DNA from 3 places in the Streptomyces sp. NPDC007088 genome. Region 1 is predicted to be linked to each of the others. Evidence: riboswitches for the same ligand, from Rfam matches in the RefSeq annotation. Region 1 holds a riboswitch; each other region holds the start of a gene.
What was found. A riboswitch is a leader RNA that binds a small molecule or an ion and turns the genes downstream of it on or off. The one in region 1 is predicted to bind thiamine pyrophosphate.

Region 1 (7,710 bases):
GGTGGGCAGCACGAAGGGGACGGTCACCACCGCTCTCAGCAACTCCTTGCCAGGGAACTCGAAGCGGGCGAAGACGTAGGCACCGGGCAGCGCCACCACCAGGGTCAGCGCCGTCGACGCCAAGGCCTGCCAGGTCGTGAACCACAGGACGTCCTGGACATCGCTCTGCCCCAGCACGCCGAAGATCTTCCCGACCTGCCATCCCGCAGGGGTCTTCAGACCACGGCCGACGATGGCTGCCACCGGATAGGCGAAGAACAGCGCGAAGAACGCGACGGGTACGGCCATCAGCCCGAGCCGCGCCGCGGCGTCGCGAAGACGGGCACGCCGCACCTCGACGCCGCCCGGACGCTGCCGCCGAGACGGGGCCCCCGACGGCGCCCGACCGTACGGCGACGGGGCCCCGGACGAGGCGGGTGACGGCGTGGGCGGAATGGCCTGCTGCCCGGACTCGGAGCCGGGCTCCGCACCGTCTGAGCGCGCCGCGTCCGCCTCCGTACGTCCGGAACCCGCCCAGCCCGTCACTTGACGACGAGTGAGGTCCACGACTTGATCCACGCCTCACGGTGTTCGGCGATCTTCTCGGGCGCGACGGTGTGAGCGTCCTGCGCCGTCCCGTCGTACTTGGAGAACAACTCCGGCAGTTCGGTGCCCGCCACCACGGGGTTCACGAACATCGTGAGCGGCATGTCCGCCTGGAACTTGTCACTGATCAGGAAGTCGATCAGGGCCTTGCCGCCCTTCTCGTTCGCCGCGCCGTCGAGGAGCCCCGCGAACTCGATCTGCCGGAAGCAGGTCCCCGACGCGACGCCGGTGGGGGCGTGCTTCGGCCGGGGGTCTGCGTACAGCACCTCTACGGGCGGGCTGGAGGCGTAGGAGACGACCAGAGGACGATCGCCACCGGCCTTCCTGCCTCCGGCGGAACCGGAGAACTCCTCGTTGTACGCCTGCTCCCAGCTGTCGACGACCTTGACACCGTTCGACTTCAGCTTGCGCCAGTACCCCTGCCATCCGTCGTCGCCGTACTGCGACGCCGTACCGAGCAGGAAACCGAGGCCCGGCGAGGACGTCGCGGCGTTCTCGGTGACCAGGAGGTTCTTGTACTGCGGCTTCGCGAGGTCGGCGAAGCCACGGGGCGGGGCGAGCTTCTTTTGCGCGAAGTACTTCTTGTCGTAGTTCACGCAGATGTCTCCGGTGTCTACCGGCGTCACGCGGTGTTTCGCCCCGTCCAGCTGGACATCGGCCCCCACCCGGGCCAGTCCCTTGGCCTCGTAGGGCTGGAAGAGCCCGTTGTCGAGGGCGCGGGAGAGCAGCGTGTTGTCGACGCCGAAGAAGACGTCGCCCTGCGGGTTGCCCTTGGTGAGCACCGCCTGGTTCACGGCCTGGCCGGCGTCGCCGCTCTTGAGGACCTTCACCTTGTAGCCGGTCTTCTGCTGGAAGGCCTTGAGGACGCTCTTGGACGCGGCGAAGGAGTCGTGCGTGACCAGCGTGACGGTCTTGTCCTTCGCCTTGCCGTCGCCGCTTGACCCGTCCGAGCCGCAGCCGGCGAGGGCAAGGGCGCCGAGCCCCGTGGCCGCGATGCCCGCGGCGATCCTCTTCGTGATCGTGATGCGCACTGGATTCCTCCTGGATGGCCAGGAGAAGACGCGGCCATGCCCGCCTTCCGTCCGGAAGGCGGGCATGGCGCAACAGCATGAGTGATGACCGAACTTCCTACCCGGAATGACCCGGGCGAGGTTCAGAGGGTCTGCGACCTGGACGCCCCGTGACGGGACGTGGTGCCGCACTCTCAGCGCTGTGGCGCTCCCCTGTCGGAATGTGTGAAGTTGTCTCCGTGTCGTACTCACGGTGCCGCTCGGGCGGCCGAGTACGGAACGAATGTACGCGGACACCCTACCTCTGAGGGAGTGCGGAGCCTCAGGTCACCGCTCGGCGGCCGCGAGCTGACCGCACGCCCCGTCGATCTCCTGCCCCCTCGTGTCGCGCACCGTCACGGGCACGCCGTGGGCGGCGATGGCCTCCACGAAGGCTCGCTCGTCCTCGGGGCGCGAGGCCGTCCACTTGGAACCCGGTGTGGGGTTGAGCGGGATCAGGTTGACGTGGACGCGCTTGTTCTTGAGGAGACGGCCCAGGAGGTCCCCGCGCCACGCCTGATCGTTGATGTCGCGGATGAGCGCGTACTCGATGGACACTCGCCGACCGGACTTCTCCGCGTACTCCCACGCGGCGTCCAGCACCTCCCGCACCTTCCAGCGCGTGTTGACGGGGACGAGAGTGTCGCGCAGCTCGTCGTCGGGGGCGTGCAGCGACACGGCGAGCCGGCACTTGAAGCCCTCGTCGGCGAACCGGTGCATGGCCGGGACGAGGCCCACAGTGGACACGGTGATGCCCCGCTGCGACAGCCCGAGGCCGTCGGGCTCCGGGTCGGTGAGACGGCGGATGGCGCCGACCACACGGTTGTAGTTGGCTAGCGGCTCGCCCATCCCCATGAAGACGATGTTCGACAGGCGGGCGACGCCCCCGGGGATCTCTCCGTCACGCAGGGCGCGCATGCCGTCGACGATCTGGTGGACGATCTCGGCGGTCGAGAGGTTGCGGTCGAGACCGGCCTGCCCCGTCGCGCAGAACGGGCAGTTCATGCCGCAGCCGGCCTGCGAGGAGATGCACATGGTGACGCGGTCGGGGTACCGCATCAGCACTGACTCCACCAGAGTCCCGTCGAAGAGCTTCCACAGCGTCTTGCGCGTGGTGTCGTCGTCGCAGGAAATGTGCCGGACGACCGACATCAGTTCCGGCAGCAGCGCTTCCTGGAGCTTTCCCCGCGCGGCGGCCGGGATGTCCGTCCACTGCTGCGGGTCGTGGGCGTAGCGGGCGAAGTAGTGCTGGGAGAGCTGCTTCGCGCGGAACGGCTTCTCGCCGATGTCGGCGACCGCCTCCTTGCGCTGCGCGGGGGTGAGGTCGGCCAGGTGACGGGGCGGCTTCTTGGCTCCGCGCGGCGCGACGAAGGTGAGCTCTCCCGGGACGGGCGGGGCCATGGGCGGAAACTCCTCAGTGCGGCGCACTGCACGCCGTGAAGGGTGCCGGACGCCTCGGGGACGGGGGACGAGGCAGCAGGCCGCCCCCCCGTACGGGGGGGCGGCCCCGGGCCGCGAACACGAAAAAGGGCCCACCACAGGAATGGCGGACCCTTTCAGCGTAACGCGCGCCCCGTCACCCCGAGCCGACGAAGAGGACCAGCAGCAGCCACACCACGGGAGCGGTGGGGAGCAACGAGTCGAGCCGGTCCATGATGCCGCCGTGGCCCGGCAGCAGCGTGCCCATGTCCTTGATCCCGAGATCCCGCTTGATCATGGACTCGCCCAGGTCACCGAGGGTGGCGCTGGCGGCAACGGCGAGACCGAGCAGGAGTCCCTGCCACCACGCCCCGTCGTCGATCATGAACTGCATGCCCAGGGCACCCGCGACCATGGCGAAGGTCACGGCGCCGACCAGCCCCTCCCGCGTCTTGCCGGGGCTGATACGGGGCGCGAGCTTATGGCTGCCGAAGCGCCATCCGACCGCGTAGGCGCCGGTGTCGCTGACCACGGTCAGAATGAGGAACAGCAGCACCCGCCAGGCGCCGTCGTCCGCCCGGAGCATCAAGGCCACGAAGGTCGCCAGGAACGGCACGTAGAACGCGGCGAACACACCGGCCGTGACATCCCTGAGGTAGCCCTCCGGGGGCTGCGTCATACGCCAGACGAGGACGGCGAGCGCCGTCAGCGCCACCGCCACCCACGCGCCCTCGGGGCCCCGTGCGTAGCCGGCGATGACCATGGCCGCCCCGCCCAGAGCCAGCGGGATCAGCGGAGCCTTGATGCCCTTGCGCTCCGACAGCCGCGAGGTGAGCTCCCAGACACCGACCACGACGGCCACCGCTATGACACCGACGAACACGGCCTTGACGATGAACAACGAGGCGACGACAACCACGCCGAGACCGAGACCGACCCCTATGGCCGCGCCCAGGTCACGACCCGCGCTCTTCTTCTGCGGCGTGGGCTGCCCCGCGGGAGCGGACGCCGGGTCCGGTCCACGGTGCGACGGGGGTCCGGGCTCACTCTCCATGGGCTCCTGCGGCAGTTCGTCGCGGAACAGGGGACCCCTCAGCCGAGCGGTCCCCCGGTCGTCATCCTGATCTCCGCCGCTCGCGGGTAGGTCAGGCACGATGGGCATGGGCCGAGTCTCTTGGACGTCCTGCCCTTCGTACACGGGACCCGCCGAGGCGACCCCCTGGACAGGCCCCTGTCCGGGGGTGGGCCACGGCTCGCCGTATCCGGTGCGGGACGGCGCGCCCCAGGAAGAGTCGTTCATCAGACCTCGAGCAGCTCGGATTCCTTGTGCTTGAGCAGCTCGTCCACCTGCGCGACGTACTTCGCGGTGGTGTCGTCGAGCTCCTTCTCCGCGCGACGGACCTCGTCCTCGCCCGTCTCCTTGTCCTTGACCAGCTTGTCGAGCGCGTCCTTCGCCTTGCGGCGTACGGCGCGGATCGAGACCTTCGCGTCCTCGCCCTTGGTGCGGGCGACCTTGATGTACTCCTTGCGGCGTTCCTCGGTGAGCTCCGGGAAGACCACTCGGATGATATTGCCGTCGTTGCTCGGGTTGACGCCGAGGTCGGAGTCCCGGATGGCCTGCTCGACGTTGCGCAGAGCGCTCTTGTCGAACGGGGTCACGATCGCCATGCGCGGCTCCGGTACCGAGAACGACGCGAGCTGATTGATCGGCGTCATGGCCCCGTAGTAGTCGGCCACGATCTTGTTGAACATCGCCGGGTGTGCGCGGCCGGTACGGATGGCGGCCAAGTCTTCCTTGGCGACCACAACGGCCTTCTCCATCTTCTCCTCGGCTTCGAGGAGGGTCTCTTCGATCACCACTTGCTCCTGCGTGTCTTGAGTTGGCCTGACGGGGTCTTCCCGCTCCGTGATGGCGGCGGGAGTGCGCACAGGTCCGGCTGCGTCGCGTCTCTTCTGTACTGAACGGTGTCCGAGCGGCAGGGCTTTGTCCATCCCTGCCGACGACGACGGCGCTCCGTGGTGCCCGTGGGCTCACGGAGCGCTCCGGGCTCAGGCCCGGGTGCCCTGATCGCTTACGAGCGTGCCGATCTTCTCACCCTTGACGGCTCGCGCGATATTGCCCGCGGCGAGCAGTTCGAAGACGAGGATGGGCAGCCGGTTGTCGCGGCACAGGGTGATGGCGGTCATGTCGGCGACCTTGAGGTCCCGGGTGATGACCTCGCCGTAGCCCAGGGCGTCGTACTTCACGGCGTCGGGGTTGGTCTTGGGGTCCGCGTCGTAGACCCCGTCCACACCGTTCTTGCCCATGAGGAGGGCTTCCGCGTGGATCTCCAGAGCACGCTGCGCGGCGGTGGTGTCGGTGGAGAAGTACGGCATTCCCATACCGGCGCCGAAGATGACCACGCGGCCCTTCTCCAAGTGGCGGATGGCGCGCAGCGGAATGTAGGGCTCGGCCACCTGTCCCATGGTGATGGCCGTCTGCACACGGGAGTCGATGCCCTCCTTCTCCAGGAAGTCCTGGAGGGCGAGGCAGTTCATGACGGTGCCGAGCATGCCCATGTAGTCGGACCGGGCCCGGTCCATCCCGCGCTGCTGCAGTTCCGCGCCCCGGAAGAAGTTGCCGCCGCCGATGACAACCGCGATCTGCGCGCCTCCGCGCACCACGGCGGCGATCTCACGCGCGATGGCGTGCACCACGTCGGGGTCGACACCCAGTCCCCCACCACCGGCGAAGGCTTCGCCGGAGAGCTTCAGCAGAAAGCGGCCGGCGCCCTTGCCGTGCTCGCTCAGGTCGGTGGAATTATCGGCCTCGGCCATGGTCATGGGTTTCTCCTCGTGATGCGCATACCAAGAAGGCCACTGCCGCCGGGGATGGTTCGCAACCCGTGCACGGCAATGGCCTCCTCGTCAGATCAGCTGTCGGCGGCGGTACGGGGCACCGTACGTCGCCGACCGCCCACAGCCCTTCCCGGGCACTGCCGGGAAGGGCTTGAGTCGATCGTGGTCCGGACTCAGATGCCGACCTTGATGCGCGCGAAACGCTTCAGGCTGACACCGGCCTCGTCTAGGACCTTCTTGACGGACTTCTTGTTGTCCTTCGCGAACGGCTGGTCGAGGAGGGTGACCTCCTTGAAGAAGCCGTTCACCCGACCCTCGATGATCTTCGGCAGGGCGGCCTCGGGCTTGCCCTCGTTGCGCGAGGTCTCCTCGGCGACGCGACGCTCCGTCTCCACGACCTCGGCCGGAACGTCCTCGCGGGTGAGGTACTTCGGCGCGAACGCGGCGATGTGCTGCGCGACGTCCTTGGCGACCTCGGCGTTCTCCTTGTCCAGCTCGACGAGTACGCCGATCTGGGGCGGGAGGTCGGGCATCGTGCGGTGCATGTACGCCGCGACGTAGCCACCGGAGAACTGGGCGAAGCGGTCCAGGACGATCTTCTCGCCGAGGTTGGCGTTCGCCTCGTCCACGTACGCCTGGACGGTCTTACCGGGCTCGATCTCGGAGGCGAGCAGCGCCTCCAGGTCGGCGGGCGACGTCTTGGCGACGTGCTCGGCGAGCGTGTTGGCGACGGCCTGGAACTTCTCGCCCTTGGCGACGAAGTCGGTCTCGCACTTGAGCTCGACCAGAACGCCGGAGGTGTGGTCGTCGGCGATGAGGGAGACGACGGCGCCGTTCTCGGCGGAGCGGCCCTCGCGCTTGGCGACGCCCTTCTGGCCCTTGACGCGGAGCAGCTCGACGGCCTTGTCCACGCTGCCGTCGGCCTCGTCCAGCGCCTTCTTGCAGTCCATCATGCCGGCGCCGGTGAGCTCACGGAGCTTCTTGACGTCGGCGGCGGTGTAGTTCGCCATGATTCAGTGAATCTTTCTCGAAGTCTGGAAGATCGCGGATCAGCGGTGTTCTCGCCTGCGCCGCAGGTTCTCTGCGGGTGGGCAGCTGCGAAGATCCACGAGAATCTACGGGTGGACGGCGGGGGCCGTGGCCCCCGCCGTCACTACCGAAGCGGTGCGGGTCAGGCCTGCTCGGCTTCCGCGGCAGGAGCCTCGGCAGCGGCAGGAGCCTCAGCCTCAGCGGCGGCCGGAGCCTCGGCGGACTCGGCGTCGGCGACCTTCTCGGTCTCGGCGGAGGTCTGCACCTCGGTCTCGGCGGCGGCCTCGTCCTTCTTGTCGCCTCCGAGCAGGTCACGCTCCCACTCGGCCAGCGGCTCGCCGGCGGCCTTCTCGCCCGGCTTCGAGTCACCGGTCGCGGCGCCGGAACGGGCGATGAGGCCCTCGGCGACACCGTCGGCGATCACGCGGGTGAGCAGGGTGACGGAGCGGATCGCGTCGTCGTTGCCCGGGATCTTGTAGTCGACCTCGTCGGGGTCGCAGTTGGTGTCGAGGATCGCGACGACCGGGATGTTGAGCTTCCGCGCCTCGCCGACGGCGATGTGCTCCTTCTTAGTGTCCACGATCCAGACGGCGCTGGGCACCTTCTGCATCTCGCGGATACCGCCGAGGGTCTTCTCCAGCTTGGCCTTCTCGCGGGAGAGGACCAGGAGCTCCTTCTTGGTGAGGCCGGAGGCGGCCACGTCCTCGAAGTCGATCTGCTCGAGCTCCTTCAGGCGCTGCAGGCGCTTGTAGACGGTCGAGAAGTTGGTGAGCATGCCGCCGAGCCAACG
Region 2 (7,710 bases), on a different contig from region 1:
AGACCCGGCCGACAGCGACGGACGGGCGGGCACCGGGGTTTCGGGGAGACGAGGTAGGGGCGATGGCGGTTCGGGAGATATTCACGGGTATGCCGTGGTGGGTGAAGTGGGTGGCCGTGCCCGTGGTCGCCCTGGTGATCTTCGGTGGCCTGATCACCTCGATCCTCAGCTTCGTGATCGGACTGCTGTTCAAGGTGCTGGTCTTCGTGGCGGTGGTGGGCGTGTTGATCTACGTCGTACGCAAGTTCAAGGACGCGGGTTCTTCCTCCGGCCGTTACTGACCCGGTCCGGCAGGGCGGCCCGGACCGGGTCACGGCCGGGCGGTCCGACGCGCGGCCGCGCGGGACGCGCCACCTCGGCGGCCGCGACCGGGCCCGCCCGGCGCCCGGGACTCCACTCCACGCACGCCCGGGGACCGGTCCCGGCTCCCCGGCGGGGTCCCGCGACCGCGCCCGGACCGACCCCGCCACGAGGCCCTGCCCGCCAGTCGTGCCTACCGCGTCCCGAGAGGGCGAGAAGACGGCGCTCCGTGCGCCCGCCCACGGGGCCCCGTTCGCCCACCCGGGGGAAGTTTCCTCGCTCCGCCACCATCCGACAGCGCCAGAGGCTACAGTCCGGACACCGGCGTGGGGCCCGACTCCGCAGCCGCTTCCTGTGCCTCCTCGGCCCATGGCGGGGGAGGCTGTACTCGCGCCCTGGAAGTGACCCTTGGCCACGGTTGACCGCACCTTCGCCGAACTCTCCGGTTCGGGTGCCCTCTTCGAGCCCTTCGTGGCGCGCACCGTTCCCGGACGGCGCCCCGAGGGGCTCGTCGTCCGTTCCAGGCGTCACGCTCCGCGATGTTCGGGCCGCCGCCGACGCGGTGGTCTTTTCCGGTGCTCCGGCGGCCCGCTGGGGCAAAGGAGTGAACGTGCGGCCCCTCTAGGGCGCGGCGCATACGCGATCTGCCAGGGGGCAGCCGGAATACCGGTGATCGGTCGCGGGAGTTCCGGCCTGCTCGGCGAGTAGGTTGCGGACAGTTTTCCCCGCAGGTTTGTTCCTCAATCAGTATCTGTGGTGTCACTCACTGTGATGTGATGGGTGCACCGAGCAATGTGTCAGGAGTGTCAGGGGCCTGAGCCCCTGATCAGGTGACGGCAATCGACGGGGTTGGCGATGCGCGAGTCCGTACAGGCAGAAGTCATGATGAGCTTCCTCGTTTCCGAGGAGCTGTCCTTCCGTATCCCCGTCGAGCTTCGGTACGAGGCCGACGATCCGTACGCCGTCCGGCTGACGTTCCATCTCCCGGGGGACGCTCCGGTCTCCTGGACCTTCGGGAGGGATCTGCTCAGCGACGGTATCGAGGAGCCGTGCGGAGACGGCGACGTGCGTGTCGCCCCCGTCGAGCTCGACCCGTTGATGGACGCGGAGCCGCCGGCCGACATGCACATCCGGTTGCAGGTCGGAGCCGATCACGCGCTGTTCCGGGTGAGTATGGCGCCCATCGTCGCGTTCCTCGACCGCACGGACCGGCTCGTTCCGCTGGGCGAGGAGCGTGCCTCGGCGGATTTCGAGAGTCACCTGGACGACGCCCTGCACCGGATCCTCGCCGAGGAACAGAGCGCGGGCTGATTCCGGAGGGCGGCGACGGACCTCGGGGGACCCGGAGAGAGCCGGGTGGGCCCTGGAGGTCGCCAAGTCGCCAGGGCCGCATCGGACTCGGTCTTCTGCGGCCCCGCTGCCGGGTGGGACACCGGTACCCGAGGTGAGCAGTGCGCGCGGGTTCCCGTCGGCCGTCTCAGCGTTTGCGGCGTCGGCCTCCGCCGCCAAGCACCGCGCCACGCAGTGGGCCGCGGTCCGGGCCGGGCACCGCCGCTAGAGGCGGGGGTGTCGGGACGTCCTCGGGCTTCGAGCCGGGGCGGTCGGCCGACACGACGAGCGTGGCCAGTGCCGTGGTGACCGGCACGGAGGCCACCAGGCCGATGGAACCCACCAGGGTCCGGACGATCTCCTCGGCCACCAGTTCGCTGCCCGCGACCGTGCCGACGTCGCTCCGCGCCAGCGAGAACAGCAGGAGCAGCGGCAGGGAAGCCCCCGCGTACGCCAGCACCAGCGTGTTGACCACCGAGGCGATGTGGTCCCGCCCGATCCGGATGCCGGCGCGGTACAGAGCGCGACGGCTTATCGCCGGGTCGGCCTGCCGAAGCTCCCATACGGCCGAGGTCTGCGTGACCGTCACGTCGTCGAGCACTCCGAGTGAACCGATGATGACCCCGGCCAGCAGGAGCCCGCTCATGTCGATCCCGGGATAGAGACCGTGGACGAGTCCGGTGTTGTCGTCGGTGTTGCCGGTCAGCGCCGCCCACCCGATGAAGAGCGAGCCGAGCAGGCCGATGAGCAGCAGTGACACCAGGGTGCCGAGGACGGCCACCGAGGTGCGGGCCGTCAGCCCGTGGCAGAGGTAGAGCGCGAGCAACATGATGGCACTCGCCCCCACGACCGCCACCACCAGAGGATTCGAGCCCTGCAACACCGCGGGCAGGATGAAGAAGGTGAGCACGAGGAAGCTCACGGCGAGTGCCACGAGCGCCATGAGCCCCCGCAACCGGCCGACGACGACGACCGCCAGCGCGAAGATCCCGGCAAGCAGCAGCATCGGCAGCTTTCGGCCGACATCGGTGACGGAGTACTGGAGTTCCCGGGGCGCGTCCGGCGCGTAGGCCAGGACGACTTCCTGACCCGCGCGCAGCTGACGCGGGGAATCGGGCTGGACCAGTTCGTTGAAGGTCCGCCCGCGGTCCTTGCCCTCGGTGACCTCGATTTTCGCCTGTTCACAGACTCCGTCGGCGTGTCCGCCGTTGCCCGGTACCGCCCCCGGCGCGTCTCCCCGGGGCTCCGCCGCCCCGGTCGCCGAGCCCGCCACGCCGTTCGACGCGGTTCCGTCCTTGCATCCGACGTGCGTAACCGCGACGACCTTGCCGGCCACGGTCTGCCGGTCGAAACCCACGCCTGAACGCCCGTGCTCGGGCGGCTCGCCGGGCCACAGCGTCACGAGTCCCACGACGACGGCGGCGGTGAACGGTACGAGCACGGCGGCGATGACCGTACGCAGTCTCCTTGAGCCAGGTGTGGCCGGGCCGTGCTGGTGGCTGTGGCCGTGGGCGGAACCGTGGCCGAGATCCGTAGGGGGTGGTGTCGTCACCGCCCGATCATCGCAAGAACGGCACACGCCCTCTGTTCAGCGCGCCCGGGATGGCGTTAGCGTGAGGCCACGATACGTACACGCGGGAGCTCGGAGCACCGGGCTGAGAGGGCGCTGAACTCCGTACGGCCGAGACCTCGGCGAGAAGTACGGGAAGGCTGCGTCGACCGCCGAACCTGTTACCGGGTAATGCCGGCGTAGGGAGTAGGTCTCATGACCACATCGGACGCGCACACCCCTGCCTCCGCGGAGGAGAGGACGGCGAGCGAGCAGCCGCTGTCCCCGCAGGAGGAACGCACCATCGGCTGGCACAAGGCGTACGTCGAGGGCTCACGCCCCGGCCTGCGGGTGCCGGTGCGGGCCGTGCACCTGACCAACGGCCGTGTAGTGACCTTGTACGACACCTCCGGCCCGTACACCGACCCGGCCGAGAGGACCGACGTACGCCGTGGGCTCGCACCGCTCAGGGAGAACTGGATCGCGGGCCGCGGCGACACCGAGACGTACGCGGGCCGGCCCGTGCGGCCGGAGGACGACGGACTCAAGCACACCTCGCCCCGGGGCGGGCTCCGCAACCTCGACGCGGTCTTTCCCGGGCGCCCCCGGCAGCCGCGCCGGAGCAGGGACGGACGCGCCGTCACGCAACTCGCCTACGCCAGGCGGGGGGAGATCACCCCGGAGATGGAGTTCGTCGCGCTGCGCGAGAACCTCGAACCCGAGATCGTCCGGGCGGAACTGGCCGCAGGGCGCGCGGTGCTACCCGCGAACGTCAACCACCCCGAGATCGAGCCGATGATCATCGGCAAGCGGTTCCTCGTGAAGGTCAACGCCAACATCGGCAACTCCGCGGTGACCTCCTCGATCGAGGAGGAGGTGGAGAAGATGACCTGGGCGACCCGTTGGGGAGCCGACACCGTCATGGATCTCTCCACCGGACGCAACATCCACACCACGAGGGAGTGGGTGCTGCGCAACTCGCCGGTCCCCATCGGCACGGTGCCGCTCTACCAGGCGCTGGAGAAGGTCGACGGCAAGGCCGAGGAGCTGAGCTGGGAGATCTACAAGGACACGGTGATCGAGCAGGCCGAGCAGGGCGTGGACTACATGACGGTGCACGCCGGTGTCCGGCTGCCCTACGTCCCGCTCACGGCCCGGCGCAAGACCGGCATCGTCTCGCGGGGCGGCTCGATCATGGCCGCCTGGTGCCTCGCCCATCACCAGGAGTCCTTTCTCTACGAGCACTTCGAGGAGCTGTGCGAGATCCTCGCGGCCTACGACGTGACGTACTCGCTCGGGGACGGGTTGCGGCCCGGCTCGATCGCGGACGCCAACGACGAGGCTCAGTTCGCGGAGTTGCGGACGCTCGGTGAGCTGAACGCGGTCGCTCGTCGGCACGGCGTCCAGACGATGATCGAGGGCCCAGGACACGTGCCGATGCACAAGATCAAGGAAAACATCGACCTCCAGCAGGAGATCTGCGAGGAGGCGCCGTTCTACACGCTCGGCCCGTTGACCACGGACATCGCCCCCGCCTACGACCACATCACCTCGGGTATCGGCGCGGCGATGATCGGCTGGTGGGGTACCGCCATGCTCTGCTACGTGACCCCCAAGGAACATCTCGGCCTGCCCAACCGGGACGACGTGAAGACCGGGGTGATCACCTACAAGATCGCCGCCCACGCCGCCGATGTGGCCAAGGGACATCCCGGGGCCCAGGACTGGGACGACGCCCTGTCGGAGGCGCGCTTCGAGTTCCGCTGGGAGGACCAGTTCAACCTGGCCCTCGATCCGGACACCGCCCGCGAGTACCACGACGAGACACTCCCGGCCGAACCGGCCAAGACCGCGCACTTCTGCTCCATGTGCGGGCCGAAGTTCTGCTCGATGAAGATCAGCCACGACATCACCGAGCAGTTCGCCCCGGACCTCCTCGAAGCGGGTTCCACGCGGGCGGAGTTGAGTCAGGACGAGATCGACGCGGGGATGTTGGAGAAGTCACGCGAGTTCGCCGCTTTGGGGAGCCGCGTCTACTTGCCGCTGGCGGAGTAGGGGCGTGAGCCGGTCAGGGCTCCTGCCGCCGCGACTGACGATCGCGGGTTCTGGGCACCGGCGCTGCTGTACTCCCCGACGCGTTGACGTGTCCTCGTGCCTGGGACCACGGTGGGGCGCTGCCTCGCCCTCGATGCCGGCCCCGCTTCTCGGTCAGGACTCACCCGGGATGGGCCCGTGTCTCCACTGGTCCGGTTGGTGGAAGGCACGAGGAGGTGTTTCACGTGAAGCACGAGGAGGTGTTTCACGTGAAACACCACTGAGGAGTTGTTCCACGTGAAACACCTGGCTGATGGGGTGGTTTCACGTGAAACATCCGGCTGACGCTGGTTTCACGTGAAACATCGGACCGTTCCGGTGGCGTACGTCTCCCGGTGCCGGTGGGTCTCTCGTTCATGGGGGGCACACCGGCATCGGCACGCGCGGTTTCACCGACGTGGGCCCGTCAGCTGCCTGCCGGAAGGTCAGTTACTCCGGACGGTGATCCGGCCCGCCGTAGTCGGGGCTGCTGAAATCGGGGCTGGAGTAGCGGGGGCGGGTCCCGGACTCGCCGTCCGCTTCCGGGCCGCTGAAACCTGGCCGGTGATAACCGAGGCGGGGCATGCGCTGCTGAGAGGGCAGGTTCGGGCCGGGCTGAGCGGCAACGTTCCCCGCTTCCGTGCGCGGAGCGTCGTCGAGATCCCGGAAGAACGGCAGAATGCCCTTCTCCAGGAGCGCTCGATGCCAGGCCGCGCGTGCGGCGGCGAGCTCGGCTGTCTCCCCTGCGAAGCCCCCCTCCGCGGAGGAGTGCGTGGGGGAGTTGTTGCGCAGGGCGGTGAGCAGGAGGGCGGCGCCGGCGATCAGGATGCCGAATGCGGCGAGGACAGCGAAGACCCACCCGGCGGTGAGCAGCCCACTCGCGATGGCGGGTTCGGGGTCCAGGAGCTTCAGCAGATAGCCGACGAGAAGGAAGATGACGGCGGCGATCGCGGCCAGGAGCGGGGCGAGCACGGCCACCACCGCTGTCGCTCCGGCACCCGAGGACTCCGTCACCTCGCTGAGCGCGGCGGCGATGCCGTTCGGTGCCCCCTCGCCCTCCTCGGGCCGGGGGGCGGCGCTGACGCGCGCGGGTTCGCGGGACCGTTCCCGCGCGTGGACGTAGTGCTGGTATTCGGCCGCCGCCGCCCCCGCGATGAAGGCCGTCGCACCCGTCGCGAGGGTGCGCAGTTGGGCAGGGTTGAATCGCTGTGCGACCCGGGCGGTTTCCGGGTGGGAGGCGGCCGTACGGATTGCCTCGTCCAGGACGCGCTCGAATTCGGGGCGGTCCTCGTTCAGCAGATGCGGAGCGCTGGTCATGTGCATCCCCCGATGCTCCGTAGGGCCGGCGGGACGCCCGCCTGGGTGCGGGCAGTGGGGCGGAAGCGGAGGAAAGCCTACGGATAAGGCGATGGTAGGCCGGGCACGGCGCGTCGTAACAGGGTGTTTCTGGAAATTGACCTGCGGTGAATGGTGACAGCCGTTCATGCCAAGGGGGCGGGACCGCCCGAACGGCGAGCGGATCTGGTTCAGGCGGGGAAGGGAACGCGGTGGACGAGCAGTTTTCCGGCCATGGTCACGCCACCGTCCATGGCGACGGCGAGTCGGTCGGCATAGATGTGCGGGCCGTCGACGACGGGTCCGGCGCTGTCCTCGCCGTCCTCGGAGCCGACGTCACCGAGCAGGTAGGGGATCGGGCTGTGACCGTGCACGATGCGGTTGCCGCCGAAGACGCTCAGCAGTTCGCGCACCGCCTCGGGACCCGACTGGTCGCGGAAGGCGAAGCGTTTGGTGAACTTCCGGAAGACGTCCCAGCACTCGTCGGCGTCGTTGCGGTTGATGATCTCGTGGATCGTGTCGTTGACCGCTTCGATCGTGTCGCCGTAGTCGAGGTAGGCCGTGGTGTCGGAGTGCACCAGGAGGTGGGAGTCCTCCTCGACGATGGCGTCCAGCCGGGACATCCACTGAAGATGGACATCCTGGAGCCTGTCCATGTCGGACTTCTGCCCGCCGTTGAGCAGCCAGGCCGCCTGGAAAGTGGCGGTGCCCGCGCCTGAGTTGACCGGAGTGTCGCCGAAGCGCTTGGCCCCCAGGAGCAGGAGTTCGTGGTTGCCCATGAGCGCCTTGCAGTAGCCGCCGGCCGCTGCCGCCTCGGCGGACAGGCGCATCACCAGATCGATGACGCCGATCCCGTCGGGGCCGCGGTCCGTGAAGTCGCCGAGGAACCAGAGCCGGGCGTTGCCGGCCGCCCAGTGGGTGTCGGCGTCGACCAGCCCCTGCTCCCGTAGCGCCGCCACGAGTTGGTCCAGGTAGCCGTGGACGTCCCCCACGACGTACAGCGGGCCGAGCCCCTCGGCGGCGGGCTGCGCGCCCGCGGTGGCCTGCGCTCCGATGACCGGCAGGTCCCGCTGGGTGGGCGTGTAGCCCTCCGGCTCGCCGAGCGCCTCCCCGGCCTGGGCGTG
Region 3 (7,710 bases), on a different contig from region 1:
GAGGGCGGTGAGCGCGTTCGCCACCACCTGATCGATCTGGAGGTCCAGCGCTCCGGGGCCGACCAGGCGGCCGTCCAGGTCCAGAGGGCACTGGCCCGCCAGATGGGCCGTGCGCCCGCTCTCCACCACGGTGACGTGGTGATAACCGGGGGTGGCGTGCGACTGCTCAGGATTGATGCGGCTGATCCTTGGTGTCATACCGGTCAGCCTGGCCCCACGCGGGCCGGCCTGTCACTCGCTTTACGTGAGACCGCGCAGACAAGCGGGTTCCCGGAGCCTTCCCCCGGAGACCCGGGCCCCGCGGGTGCGCCGGGCCGGGCCCCGGTGCAGTCACCGGACCGGGGCCGCCCCGCGCGCCCAGGCCCGCGCGTACTGTTCGGCGGCGGCGCGCGGGTCGGCGGCCGCGCAGATCCCCGAGACCACCGCCGCGCCCGCCGCTCCGGCCGCCCGCAGCGGCGGCAGATCGGCCGGGAGGACGCCGCCGATGGCCACGGCGGGCGGTACGCCGAGTGCCACGAGCCGGGCGAAGCCCTCGTGTCCGAGGGCGGGCGGGGCGTCCGCCTTCGTGGCGGTCACGCGCAGTGCCCCGATGCCCACATGGCCGACGCCGGCCGGACTCGCGGCGGCGGACCGCAGCTGCGCCGGGGTCGCCGCGCTCAGTCCGAGCACGGCGTCCTCACCCACCAGCGCCCGTACCGACTCCGGCGGCAGGTCCGACTGGCCGACGTGCACGCCGGTGACCCGGGCGCCCGCCGCGCGCGCCGCGAGGAACACGTCGACGCGGTCGTTGACGATCAGCGCGACCCGCTCCGGCAGGACGGCCGCGACCTCCAGCACCGTGTCGAGGAACGCGCGCCCCGACGCGTCCTTCTCGCGGACCTGCACCGCCGTCACCCCGCCCGCCACGGCGAGCGCCACGGTCGCGGCGACGCTCCGGCCTCGCGCCGCGCACTGCGCAGCGTCCGTCACGAGGTACACCGAGAGGTCCACCGGCGGCCGCCCCACCGCGCCCGCGCTCTCCTCGGGCCCGGTCACGACAGCCGCGCCCGCCGGTCGAGGTCCGCCCCGGTCAGCCCCGCGAGGGCGTCGAGGAAGGACACCGCGAAGGAGCCCGGCCCCGCCGACCGGGGCACCGCGAGCTCGGCGGCCACCGTGTACGCGGCGACCGCCGCGACCGTCGTGGCGAAACGGTCCCCGTCCACCGACGCGTACGCGGCCAGCACCGCGCCGAGCGCGCAGCCGCCCCCGGTCACCCGGGTCAGCAGCGGGTCGCCGTTGGCCACCCGGGCGGTGCGCTCCCCGTCGGTGACGAGGTCCACCGGCCCGGACACCGCGACGACGGCGCCCGAGGAAAGGGCCAGTTCACGGGCCGCTTCCGCCGCCGCCTCGACGTCCTGCGCCGCGTCCACGCCGCGCCCGCCGCCGCCCGCGCCGGCCAGCGCCATGATCTCCGAGGCGTTGCCCCGCACCACGGCCGGCCCCAGGGCCAGCAACTCGTGCGCGAGCGCCGTACGCACCGGCAGGGCGCCGATCGCGACCGGGTCCAGGACCCACGGCGTCCCCGCCTCGCCCGCCGCCCGTGCCGCCTCGGTCATCGCGGTGCGCTGCTCCGCGTGCACCGTGCCGAGATTGACGAGGACCCCGGAGGCGACCCGCGCGAAGGCCCCCGCCTCCACCGGGATGTCCACCATCGCGGGCGCCGCGCCGAGCGCCAGCAGCGCGTTGGCGGTGAAGTTGGTGACGACCGTGTTGGTCAGGCACTGCACGAGCGGTTCCCGGGCGCGTACCCGGTCGAGGGCCGCGCGGCTGAAGGGGAGCAGGTCGGAGCGGTTCGCGGAAGGCATGGGGTCTCTCCGGTCGTTCGGTGGTCCGGGCTACGCACCACCGCGGCGGCGCGAACGCAGCCGTAGCGGTACGTAGGCGAGCAGGGCGACGAGGAAGGCCACGTAGTACGCGAGGTCCGCGCCGTGCAGCGCCTCGGCGACGGGGCCGACGTACAGCGAGGTGTTCATGAAGGGGACGGCGGCGGCGAAGGCCACGAGGAAGGCCAGCGGGGCGGGCCACCAGGGTTGCGGACGCGCCGCCTCGGCCGACAGGTCCACCGGGGCGCCGCCGCGCTCCCGCGCCCGCACGAGCCAGTCGACGGCCACGACGGCGACGAAGCCGGGAATCCAGTACCCGACGAACAGCAGGACGTTCTGGAAGCGGGCCGCCGTGTCCGCCGCGTGCATCCACAGCACCAGCGGGAAACCGAGCGCCGCCGCGAGGACCGCCGCGAACGGGCGGGGCACACGCACCCCCACCGTCTGGAGCGCGAGCGAACCGCTGTAGTCGTTCATCGCGTTGCTGCACAGCGCGGCGAGCGCCACCGCGAGCAGCCCGAAAGCGCTCAGCGCGCCGCCGCCGAGCAGTTCGTCCACGCCCTTCGCGGTCTGGTCGGTGAACACCGAGGCACCCCACAGCCCGAGCGACTGCACCGCGACGAAGGACAGCCCGATTCCGAGCAGCGTGTACCAGAACATGCGCGGCCGGGAGGTCTCGCGCGGAAGGTAGCGGCTGAAGTCGCTCGCGTACGGCGCCCAGGACAGGGACAGGCTCAGCGCGACCGTCGAGGTGAGCACGATCGCGCCGAAGCGGTCCAGCCCGTGCACGCCGCTCGTGGTGACCGGTTCGGCCCCGTCGAGCAGCTTCACCGCGAGCACCGCGAAAGCCACCGCCAGCGCGAAGGACATGACCTTCTGGAGGCGGTGGATCGCCTCGTACCCGAGCGCGCCGACCAGCCCCTGGCCCGCCATCATGACGAGCACCCCGATCCAGAACGGCCAGCCCAGCAGCCGCGCCAGCGCGTCACCGCCGAACAGCCCGATCAGGGCGTCCCAGGCCACCGAGGACAGCCACTGGAGTATCCCGGGCAGGGCGACCGCCTTGCCGAAGGCCAGTGTCGACAAGGGGAGTTGACCGGCTCCGGTCCGGCTGCCCCAGGTCCCGAGCCAGGCCGCCGGCACCGCGCCGAGCAGGGTGCCGAACACGACGGCGGCCAGCGCCGTGGCGAAGTCCAGTCCGAGCACCGCGCCCAGCGTGCCGGTGAACACCCCGGTCATCGTCAGATTGGGCGCGAACCACACGGTGAACAGCCGGCCGGGACCGCCGTAGCGGTGCGACTCGGGGACGGGAGTGATCCCGCGCGCCTCCATCCGCAGATCGCCCGGCGCCGAGGGCATCCGGCCGTCGAAGACGGAGCGTTCCGTGGTGGTGTGCTGTTGCGAGGAGCCGTCGAAGACGTGCGGCAACGACATGAGAGACATCCCTCCGCCAGTACGAGCTGGTTCAGGTTCGACGGGTGTGATCTCAGCCCCCGAGTGGGGCACCCCGTGTCCGGTACGCCGGCAAGGGTAACGCCTGACCCGCCACCGCCGGTGGGACGGGTGGGGCGGCCGGGGCGTCGCGACCACCCGGAACCGGGCTCCCGACCCGCACCGCTACGCGGTTTCCGGTCGTGCGCCCGGTGTCCGGAGGCGAGCGTTCCGTGCGCCGGGGCGCCCGGAATGCGCTCTCGACCACGCGCACGGCGCGCAGGACAGTGGAAGGCACCGTCCGCGCCCTTTGGGCCCCCACCCCTCAAGCCCTGAGGCCCCGGCGGTACGGGGACCCGCCCCAGGCACCGGCACGAGACCGCCGCCCCGCACCGTTCCCGTGTACGCCCGCCCGCACCGTTCCCGTGTACGCCCGCCCGCACCGCCGTCCCGTTCAGCGACCGCAGCACCGCCCGCCGCCCCGGCGCCCGCACGTCCGGGGCCCGTCCACCCGCTCCCCACCCGGAGGACCACGCATGATCAGTGACGAAGTGTTCATGCTCCACCGCGACCCGGGCGGCCCGCGATGAGCGCCCCGGCCGACGCGCCGCCCACCCTGGGGGCCGAGGAGGAGTTCCTCCTCGTGGACCCGGACAGCCTCGTCCCGGTCGAAGGCGCCGCCGACCTCCTCACCGCCCACCGCAGGCTGCACCCCGACGAGGCGGCCACCGCCCCGCAGCGCGAACTGCTCACCAGCATGATCGAGACGACCACCCCGGTCTGCGCGGATCTCGCCTCGCTGGGCGCCGAGACCGCCGCGGCCCGTGCGCGCCTCGTGGAGGCCGCCGAGAAGGCCGGGGCCCGCGTGCTGGCCAACGGCACCTCCCCGCGCCCCGCCCCGCCGCGCCCGGAGAGCGAGGCGCCGCACTACCGCAACGTCGCCGACCTGTACCGGTTGCTGGCCCGGGGGACCGAGACCTGCGGTTGCCACGTCCACGTCGGCGTCGCGGACCGCTCCGCCGCCGTCACCGCGCTCAACCACCTGCGCCCCTGGCTGCCCGTCCTGCTCGCGCTGTCCGCCAACTCGCCGTACGAACACGGCGTCGACACGGGCTTCGCGAGCTGGCGCACGATGGTCCTCTCGCGCTGGCCGACCACCCAGATCCCGCCCTACTTCGAGTCCGCGCAGCACTACGACGTGACGTACGCGACGCTCTACGGCACCGGGGTGCTGCCCGTCCGCGCGACCAACGCCTACTGGCTGGCCCGGCCCTCCTCGCACGTGCCGACCCTGGAGATCCGGGTCGCCGACGTCATGCCGACCGTCGAGGAGGTCGTCCTCCAGGCGGGCCTCAGCCGCGCCCTGGTGACGACCGCCCTGCGGGCCGACGCCGCCGGGGCGCGGGCGCCCCGGGTCCCCGACCACGAGGTGGCGGCCTCCCTGTGGACCGCCGCCCGCTACGGCCTGGGCGGACCGCTGGTCCACCCGGTGAGCGGCACCCCCGTCCCCGCCGCCGAAGCGGTGCGCGCCCTGCTCGACCACGTGGGCGCCGCCCTGGAGTCGGCGGGCGACCGGGAGCGGGTCACGGCGACGGCCGAGGACCTGCTCACCCGGGGCAGCCCCGCCGAACGGCAGCGCGCGGTCACCAAGGAACCGGGCGAGATCGGGGAACTCGGCCTGCTGTGAGCCGGGCACGCGCGCCGGCTCCCGCCGCCGGCTGCGCTACGAGGGCTCCCGCCGCCGCCTCCCGCGCGGCGGTCCGCGCCCCGGCGGGCGCACGGCGAGGCCGCCCCCGCCCGCGGCACTCGCCGCGGGCGGGGGCGGCCTCGTGGGGCTCGCCGCGCTGAGGGTTTACGGGAAGGTCAGTGACCAGCCGTTGATCGTGCCCTTGTCGCCCGAGTAGACGTCCTGGACCTTGAGCTTCCAGGTGCCGTTCGCCGCGACCGCCGAGGCGTTCACGGTGTACGTGTCGGTGACGTTGTCGGCCGAGTCCGAGGAACTGGAGTTCTTCAGCCGGTAGCTCGTGCCGCTCGGCGCGACCAGATCGACCACGAGGTCACCCCGGTAGGTGTGCGAGATGTCCACCGCCACCTTGAGGTTCGAGGGAGCGTTGCCGGTGCGTCCGGTGACCGCTATCGAGGAGGTGACCGCCGCGCCCGCGTCCGGCACCGCGACCTTCGTGGTGCTGGAGAACACCGTGCCGGTGCCGCCGCCGCCACCGCCGGAGCGGGCCCCGACGTTGATGCCCGCCCAGGCGTCCTGGACGGCCTTGTACTCGGCCGAGGTCGCCCCGTAGAGCGAGGAGGCCGCCGCGAGCGTCCCGGTGCGCGCCGAGGCGTAGTTGGTGGTCGAGGTGAACTGCGTGGTCAGCGCCTTGTACCAGATCTGGAGCGCCTTGTCGCGGCCGATCCCGGTGACCGGGAGCCCGTCGGAGGTCGGCGAGTTGTAGCTGACCCCGTTGACCACCTTCGCGCCGCTGCCCTCGGACAGCAGGTAGAAGAAGTGGTTGGCCGGACCGGAGGAGTAGTGCACGTCCAGCCCGCCGAGGGAGGAGGACCAGTAGTCCTTGGACGCGCCGTCCTTGCTCGGCTTGTCCTGGTAGCGCAGCGGCGTACCGTCGCCGTTGATGTTGATCTTCTCACCGATCAGGTAGTCACCCGGGTCGGTGGCGGTGTTGGAGTAGAACTCCACGCCGGTGCCGAAGATGTCGGACGTGGCCTCGTTCAGGCCCCCGGACTCCCCGCTGTAGTTGAGCCCGGCGGTCTCGGAGGTGACGCCGTGGCTCATCTCGTGCCCGGCCACGTCCAGGGCCGTCAGCGGCGCGGCGTTGCCCGCGCCGTCGCCGTACGTCATGCAGAAGCAGCTGTCGTCCCAGAACGCGTTGACGTAGTTGTTGCCGTAGTGCACCCGCGAGTACGCGGCCACCCCGTCGCCGCGGATACCGCTGCGCCCGAAGGTGTTCTTGTAGAAGTCCCAGGTCTCCTGGGCGCCGTAGGCCGCGTCGGCGGCCGCGGTCTCCACGTTGGTGCCGACGCCGTTGCCCCAGACGTCGTCCGGCCCCGAGAACAGGGTCCCGGTGCCCGAGGTCTTGTTGGCCAGGTTGTACGTCTTGTGGTTGCCGCGCGAGGCGTCCGTCAGGTTGTACGTCGAGCCCGACTTCGTCGTCGTGAGCGTCACCGTGCCGCTGTACTGCGTGTTGCCGGTGCCGTTCTCGATGGCCTGGTACTCCCAGAGCTTCTTGCCGGTCGCGGCGTCCGTCACGACGTGCAGCTCGTTGGGGGTGCCGTCCTCCTGGAGGCCGCCGACGACCGTCTCGTAGGCCAGGGTCGGGGTGCCCCCGGCCAGCCAGACGACCTTGCGCGGGGCCTGGTCGGTGACCGCCTTCTCGGCGCCCTTCGACGCGGCGGCGCTCAGCGCCTGCTTCTGCGCGGTGGCCGGCTTCACCTCGGCCTTGGTGTTCACCCCGGTCAGCCGGGCACGCGAGGCGCGGCTGACGGCCTCCGTCTTCCCGGCCGGGGAGGTGGCCACCACGAGGTCGCCGCCGAGCACCGGCAGACCGTCGTAGGTGCGCTCGTAGCGGGTGTGCAGCGTCCCGTCGCGGTCCTTGACCACGTCACGGACGACGAGTTTCTCCTTGGCGCCGAGGCCCAGTCCGTCGGCGGCCTGTGCCGTCTTCGCACTTGCCTCACGCAGCAGTTGGGCCCGCTGGGCGGGCGTCAGCTGCGCGGGAAGCGCGCCGGGGTGGACCTTGCCCGCCACCGGCTGCGCGGCAGGCGCGGGGGCCGCCGAGGCGACCCCCGTCTGCACGGCGGCGGTGAGCAGGGCGGAGACGGCGAGCAGGGCGCCACCGGTGGCGGCGGCGCGTCTCGGGGAGGTTCGTCTCAAGGGAAGGACTCCTTCTACGGGCCGCGGGCAAGCGGCCGGCGGGGGATGACCAGACCGCGAACGGGGGCGGTGGGACGAAGGCCCTCGTCGTGGCCGAGGGAAGAGTGGCAGTCCGCCGGGGTACTTGTCAGGGGCGCTTCAGGAGGTTGGCGGATTCCGTTCGTCTCCCGGACTCCGGCCACCGCTATACGGACCCGTGCCGGGAAAAGACTTGGGAAAGAGTCCACGCCACCCGGCGCCCGAAGTGCCCGGCTTGGGAGGTCATGACATGAACCTGCAATGCGGCCGCGACAAAAAAGGCCCCCACTTGCCCCGCTGTTCCGCTTCGTCCGTGTGGGGCAGCGCGCTACGCGCATAGACCGGAGGTTTGAGCCCCGCCCGGCCGGATATCGACCTCTCCGCCCGCAGGGGGAGAACCGGCCCGGATGCGCGTCCGGAGGACACGCCGGGAATCCAGGGCGTGCCCTCCGCGATCGGGCGCCTCACCTGCGTGTGGCGAGTGAGGCGCCGTATGCGGCACGCGATCCGGGA

Region 2: another riboswitch for thiamine pyrophosphate. It lies ahead of thiC (phosphomethylpyrimidine synthase ThiC); the one in region 1 lies ahead of ACFYMP_RS25745 (thiamine ABC transporter substrate binding subunit).
Region 3: another riboswitch for thiamine pyrophosphate. It lies ahead of ACFYMP_RS20325 (purine-cytosine permease family protein); the one in region 1 lies ahead of ACFYMP_RS25745 (thiamine ABC transporter substrate binding subunit).

What each region holds. Positions count from the first base shown of each region.
Region 1 covers NZ_JBIAFO010000019.1:49,376-57,085, reverse strand. The annotation lists gene ACFYMP_RS25750 (ABC transporter permease) at 1-288, opposite strand, end outside; gene ACFYMP_RS25745 (thiamine ABC transporter substrate binding subunit) at 522-1,610, opposite strand; TPP riboswitch at 1,693-1,820, opposite strand; gene rlmN (23S rRNA (adenine(2503)-C(2))-methyltransferase RlmN) at 1,923-3,035, opposite strand; gene ACFYMP_RS25735 (phosphatidate cytidylyltransferase) at 3,211-4,353, opposite strand; gene frr (ribosome recycling factor) at 4,353-4,910, opposite strand; gene pyrH (UMP kinase) at 5,103-5,876, opposite strand; gene tsf (translation elongation factor Ts) at 6,065-6,901, opposite strand; gene rpsB (30S ribosomal protein S2) at 7,063-7,710, opposite strand, start outside.
Region 2 covers NZ_JBIAFO010000016.1:39,826-47,535, reverse strand. The annotation lists gene ACFYMP_RS23555 (DUF5326 family protein) at 63-281, shown strand; gene ACFYMP_RS23550 (SsgA family sporulation/cell division regulator) at 1,156-1,611, shown strand; gene ACFYMP_RS23545 (YibE/F family protein) at 1,778-3,181, opposite strand; TPP riboswitch at 3,254-3,402, shown strand; gene thiC (phosphomethylpyrimidine synthase ThiC) at 3,395-5,233, shown strand; gene ACFYMP_RS23535 (hypothetical protein) at 5,702-6,574, opposite strand; gene ACFYMP_RS23530 (metallophosphoesterase) at 6,778-7,710, opposite strand, start outside.
Region 3 covers NZ_JBIAFO010000012.1:68,909-76,618, reverse strand. The annotation lists gene ACFYMP_RS20340 (RidA family protein) at 1-198, opposite strand, end outside; gene thiE (thiamine phosphate synthase) at 331-1,035, opposite strand; gene thiM (hydroxyethylthiazole kinase) at 1,032-1,844, opposite strand; gene ACFYMP_RS20325 (purine-cytosine permease family protein) at 1,875-3,296, opposite strand; TPP riboswitch at 3,288-3,382, opposite strand; gene ACFYMP_RS20320 (glutamate--cysteine ligase) at 3,880-4,980, shown strand; gene ACFYMP_RS20315 (M4 family metallopeptidase) at 5,146-7,179, opposite strand.